DNA from 2 places in the Vibrio sp. R11-SG3-ISO3-SZ genome. Region 1 is predicted to be linked to the other one. Evidence: riboswitches for the same ligand, from Rfam matches in the RefSeq annotation. Region 1 holds a riboswitch; the other holds the start of a gene.
What was found. Region 1 has a riboswitch for lysine ahead of AC6R1O_RS02855 (LysE family translocator). Riboswitches for the same ligand answer to the same signal wherever they lie in the genome.

Region 2: it holds a riboswitch for lysine, as region 1 does, so the genes downstream of both, lysC (lysine-sensitive aspartokinase 3) here and AC6R1O_RS02855 (LysE family translocator) in region 1, are expected to answer to the same signal.

Annotation. Positions count from the first base shown of each region.
Region 1 covers NZ_JCBDGX010000020.1:10,762-13,919, forward strand. The annotation lists gene purF (amidophosphoribosyltransferase) at 1-687, shown strand, start outside; gene AC6R1O_RS02855 (LysE family translocator) at 1,195-1,827, opposite strand; lysine riboswitch at 1,915-2,111, opposite strand; gene AC6R1O_RS02860 (polysaccharide lyase 6 family protein) at 2,814-3,158, shown strand, end outside.
Region 2 covers NZ_JCBDGX010000038.1:1,653-4,810, reverse strand. The annotation lists gene pmbA (metalloprotease PmbA) at 1-503, shown strand, start outside; gene lysC (lysine-sensitive aspartokinase 3) at 582-1,934, opposite strand; lysine riboswitch at 2,021-2,198, opposite strand; gene AC6R1O_RS05105 (pyridoxal-phosphate-dependent aminotransferase family protein) at 2,427-3,158, shown strand, end outside.

The DNA of each region.
Region 1 (3,158 bases):
GGTAAGAAACTGGGCGACCGAATCCGTGACGAATTTGCTGATTTGGACATTGATGTGGTTATCCCGATTCCAGAGACCTCGTGTGACATCGCTCTACAAATCGCTCAAGCGATTGAAAAGCCTTACCGCCAAGGTTTTGTGAAAAACCGCTATGTTGGCCGCACGTTCATCATGCCGGGTCAGCAGCAGCGTAAGAAGTCAGTACGTCGTAAACTCAACGCGATTCGTTCAGAGTTTAAAGACAAGAATGTCTTGTTGGTTGATGATTCTATCGTACGTGGTACTACGTCAGAGCAGATCATCGAAATGGCCCGCGATTCAGGTGCGAAGAAAGTGTACATGGTCTCTGCTGCGCCAGAGATTCGCTTCCCGAACGTGTACGGCATTGACATGCCAAGCGCCAATGAGCTTATCGCCCATGGCCGAGACAACGAAGCGATCTGTAAGCAAATTGGTGCCGATGAGCTCATTTTCCAGACGTTGGAAGACCTTACGGACGCCGTTGGCCTAGGCAACACAGACATCTCTCAGTTCGAAACGTCGGTATTTAGCGGTGAATACGTAACCGGCGACATCAATCAGCAGTACTTAGACTTTCTTGAGTCTTTGCGCAGCGATGATGCAAAAACGCAACGAGAGATTCAGCAAGAGCTTGCTAACCTAGAGTTGCATAACGAAGGTGCGTAACCTCCACGCCCTCTACGTAAACGTATTTAATGGTCATCCAACGGATGACCATTTTTTATTGCGCCATCCGGCTGCTGTCAGATGACAATAACGTGCGATTACTTTTTGGGTTTAAAGCCGTAATTAGCTGAACACGCGTTATCTCATTTCTGCCCCAAACCGCCTTATTGCTATTACTCAGCAACGAGTTACGCTGCGGAGTTTGTGATACGTGAAGTTATGGCAGACACCAGAACAGCGCTGCACGGAATCTCCCATTTCCAATCAAAAACGATGCCCTTACCCAGAAAATATCACCTGAGTTGTTATGCAAATTCACAACCGGACAGAAGTTTATTGGAGTAGCATCCCATAGTGTTGCTTTCAGGAACTCCTTCGTACCCAAAAACGTAAAAGGCCACCGTTTGTAGCGGTGGCCTGTTTGCTCTGAACTAGAAGGAAACGCGCATCATGTAAATGTCTAATTCACTATTGCGGTACACGCTCATTCTCCTTGAGTAGATATTTTTAGTTTGTTGATACTGCTAACTTTACACCCAGACTAGCAAACATTGTTCCGACAGCACGATCTAACCAGATGCTGAGTTTTTTACTGCTTCTAACTCGTTCAGAAATCTTGTCTGCCGCAAGAACATATGCAGCTTCCACAACGATAGCAACCGCAATAACAAGTAACCCGAGATAGAACAACTGGAATGATACAGAGCCTGCGTCTTCACGAACAAACTGTGGTAGAAACGCCATAAAGAAAATAGCTACTTTAGGGTTTAGAATGTCGATTAGTACCCCTTGCTTAAATGCTTCAAATGCTGTTTCTTTGCTCTGATTTGAGCCATCGGCATTTAACTCAAATCCAGATGATCTAAATGACTGATAAGCAAGATATATCAGATAAGCCGCACCAACATACTTAACAATGCTAAATGCTAGTGCAGAAGAGACTAAAATAGCAGATAAGCCAATGGAAGCAGCAAACACATGGAAAAGCGCTCCGGTACATACACCAATAGCCGATGCTAAGCCTACCTTTTTTCCATTGCTAATTGTCTTCGTCAGGATGTACAGCAGATCAGGCCCCGGAGCGACATTTAGAGCAAAAGCGGTGGTTAGAAACAATAACCAAAAGTTAAAATCAGACATTCTTACCTCAATATATATTATGGAGGCTACTAGAACAGCGATGCAGGATGCAAAGCTTTGGGGGGACACATATAAACTGGCTCACCATCCATCTGTAGCGCTCCATAGAAAACGTGTTTTTGTCATCCTAACGAGTTTACTATGGCAGTGCTGTACCTATTCGATACAACCCCAGCACTACGGGGTGACGCCCGTGGCACTTCGGCATTGACTCCTTTCACTCAGGGTCAATGGTTGTCAACCTAAACTGAGCTACTGATAGGTAATGCGCCTCTACATTGCTGCACTGATTTTCGCCAATACAGCTTTGCAAATGAAGATAAACTATAAGGTAGAATGATTGCAAATATTTTTTGCGTCGCTTAAACCTCCCAACGGAGCTCTGGGAAAATCAATTCGGGCCGAACGAGATTCTGCATACTTTGCGGCGAATTCTGCATATAGAGAATCTAACAATGTAGATCGCAGGTGGAAGATTATGTCCAATTCCGCGCAGACAGACCATCGCTGACAACGGTGGTCTTTGACGTTTTGGGGTACGAAAAGTTATCCGTAATAACCTAAATTAGCAGTGTTCCAGCTAGCAGAAAGAATTACCAACTCATTCATGCTCTGTATCTTTCCCAAAATCTCGATCAATATTTCGTTATTGTAAGTGCACTAATATTACAAATTATCCTTAATTTGCAGGGTCTCTCATATGCTCTAGTTTGAAAATTCTACTAAGAGTTAAGGTAATCTCAGATAAAAGAATTTAAAAAACAATAAGTTAAAATAAAATTTAAGAGAGCTATTGACCTGAACCAAGACCCTTTACAACCATTAAATAGCACGGTCTATTTGTATTATTAAATTATTTGAACTTATCCACAGTTTAACAAAGCCGACGCGATTCAGACCACATTCCAAGGGCGAATCAGTTTTCTCGCCCTCTTGTGTGTTGCTAACCTTGCCTCATACTCAAATACCCTACGAAAGAGATACTAATGAAAAAGTCACCAATTGCATTTATTTTAGGTTCATTACTATTCGCAAGCGCGACAACGAGCCACGCAAGCACAGAACAAGTTACCCAACCGACAGCAGTTATGGTTGATCAAGGTGTTGCTGTTGCTTCTGCACAAGAGGTACTGGAGCTACGCGAGAGCATCAACAACGCGCAAGATGGCGATGTGATTAGCATCAAACCAGGTCGCTATGCCGATTTAGGTCGTGTGACGTTATCAGCGGACAACGTCAAGATTGTCGCTCAAGAGCCTGGAACTGCCATTTTTAACGGTTCAACTCAGTTCTTGATTAAGGGTGACAATAACCTAATTGAGAGCTTAGTC
Region 2 (3,158 bases), on a different contig from region 1:
TTCTACCCAGCTGGTTCCAAGTCGACGAGCGTCCCCATGTGTTGCGTGGTCTGGCGTCAAGCCCGTTTGATAGCGAAGGCGTTGCTACGCAAGATAGACAAATAATCACTGACGGCGTGTTATCCACTTACCTATTGACCAGCTATGCGGCGCGTAAAATGTCGATGATGCCAACCGGTCATGCGGGTGGCATCCACAACTGGTACGTGCAATCCACAGGGCAAGATTTTGATCAAATGCTTAAGGCGCTGGGCACCGGCTTTTTGGTTACAGAAGTGATGGGGCAGGGCGTGAATATCGTGACGGGCGATTACTCGCGCGGCGCAGCCGGTTTTTGGGTTGAGAATGGTCAAATCCAATTCCCCGTCTCGGAGGTGACCATCGCAGGTAATCTCAAGCAGATGTTCAACCAAATAGTGGCTGTCGGCAGTGATGTGGAAACCCGTTCGCAGATTCAAACCGGTTCTATCTTGCTTGAGTCAATGAAAGTGGCGGGCGAATAAGCCTCACTATTTGACGTAGCAATGCTTCAGCGACGAAACACGAGAGTGCTTCGTCGCTGATGTGTATTTATAGTGCTGTTAGCGCTCAAACAGCTCGACATGCAACTTCTGAATCGCTTGTTTGGCTTCTGATTCACGCAGTAAGAAACAGAGGTTGTGCTGGCTAGCTCCGTAACAAATCATTCGTAAGTTAAAGTCTTCAAGTGTACCAAATACTTGTTTTGCATAGCCTTTGCTCTCGCTCATGTTGTTACCAATCAAGGCGACGACGGAGAGGTTGTGTTCCACTTTCACGCTGCACAGCTCTTCAAGCTCTTCACGCGCAGCTTGAGGTAACGATGGCGCACCGCCAGAGGTACCTGTTTGATCAAGCGTTAATGAGACACTGATTTCAGAGGTGGTGATCAAATCGACCGAGACCTTATGCTTGGCCAAGATCTCAAACACTTTGGCTAGAAAGCCGTAAGCATGGAACATTTTCGCGCTGCGCAGCGTCACCATGGTTTGGTTGTTACGTAGGGCTAGGGCGCGAAACAGCGGTGAGCTTTCCACTTGATGACGAATCCAAGTACCGCCTTGCTCTGGCGCTTTAGAGGAACCGACAAACACCGGAATATCATGGCGCAGAGCAGGGACTAGGGTCGAAGGGTGCAGGATCTTGGCGCCAAAATTCGCCATCTCTGACGCTTCGCTGAAGCTAATTTCTGCAATCGGTGCCGCATTCGGGGCAATACGCGGGTCTGTGGTGTAGATTCCCGGTACATCAGTCCAAATTTCTAAGCCAGAGGCTTGCACTGCCTCGGCAATCAAAGCCGCACTGTAATCACTGCCACCACGGCCAAGGGTAGTGGTGTTGCCTTCTTCATCGGAACCAATAAAGCCCTGTGTCACCACAACGTGCTCGCGGCACAGTGGCAGCAAGGTGTCACTGGCAAGCTCTCGAATGGCGGCAAGATCCGGTTCTGCGCGGCCAAAGTGGCTGTCAGTGCGCAGTACATCACGAATATCAAAGCGTACCGCGTTGATGCCGCGCTCAATCATTAGTTGGGTTAAAATGTGGGTCGACATCAGTTCACCACACGCAACAAGGTGATCAGTCAACTTATTGCTGGCTTGAATCGAGGCCGCTTCCGCAAGACTGGTGACCGTATCAAGCAGACTGTACACTTCACTCGCCGCATGGGTTGGATCATTGAGTTGATTAAGAATCGCATCATGAATCTCAGCGAGCTGAGTCAGAATATCGCTGCGTTGCTGCTGATCTTGTACGCCGTTCGCCAGCGCGACCAATAGATTTGTTACCCCTGAACAGGCACTGCTGACCACCAGTTTTGTCTCTGGATTGTTCTCAACGACCGCCGCACAACGGCTCATCGCTTCAAAGTTTGCAACACTTGTCCCACCAAATTTAGCAACGTTAAAATTGCTCACGGCATTTCTCCCACAACTTCCTGAATATTGAGTCTTTCCTTTGCGTGAGGTGAGGATGAGCGAGAGTAGAGGTAGGTATGGAGTACGACCTCAGAAGCTCATCACCAGACAGCGCTGATGACAGTTGATGGGACTCAACCCAAGTCAACCGACAGACTTAAACCACAATATAAGCCTACCTCGGCACTACTCCCCCTCAGAATGTTGTTTTGGAATTGTGGCTCCACAACATGCCTACCTGGGTAGTGCTCCTCTTCTGCAAAAAGCATAATTGTTTGTACAACAGGGTGACGAATTGTCTTGCCACCGCTTTCGCATTGAACGTGTTTATCCTCTTAATGTCAATGCGAAATTTACGGGTTAAAGACGATAGGTTCGGTTTGTGAGACTGGTATGACCTGTCGACTTTTTGCGCATTGCTGCGCTGGATGAATTCGATTATGGTGAAGAGATAACAACAAGAACACCCTCATGATTCAAAAGGAGTTGCCAATGACTTACCAAAGTTTTATCCCCCCTCGCCGTATTTTGATGGGCCCTGGTCCATCCGATATTTCCCCACAGGTACTGCAAGCTTTGAGCCGCCCGACGGTGGGCCACCTTGACCCGCTTTTTATCCAGATGATGGACGAACTCAAGCAGCTGCTTAAATACGCCTTTCAGACCAACAATGAGTTTACGATTGCTGTCTCGGCACCAGGCAGTGCAGGTATGGAGACCTGCTTTGTTAACTTGATTGAGCCGGGGGACAAAGTCATCGTCTGCCGCAATGGCGTGTTTGGCGAGCGCATGCGAGAAAACGTGGTGCGCTGCGGCGGTGAAGCGGTGCTGGTCGATGATGACTGGGGAACGCCGGTCTCGGTAGAGAAAGTTCGTGATGCGTTGCAGGCGCATCCTGATACCAAGCTCCTCGCGTTTGTCCATGCAGAAACGTCGACAGGGGCATGCAGTGATGCGAAGACGCTGGGCGCGCTTGCTAAAGAGTTCAATGTGTTGTCGATCGTCGATGCGGTGACGTCATTGGGTGGCGTGCCACTCAAAGTCGATGAGTGGCAACTTGATGCGGTCTACTCGGGCAGTCAAAAGTGCCTCTCTTGTACGCCGGGCCTCTCTCCTGTGACCTTCTCCAGTGCAGCGATTGAGAAAATCACCGCCCGTCAAACCCCGGTGCAAAGTTGGTTTTTAGACCAAAGTTTGGTACTCGGTTACTGGAGTGGAGAGGGC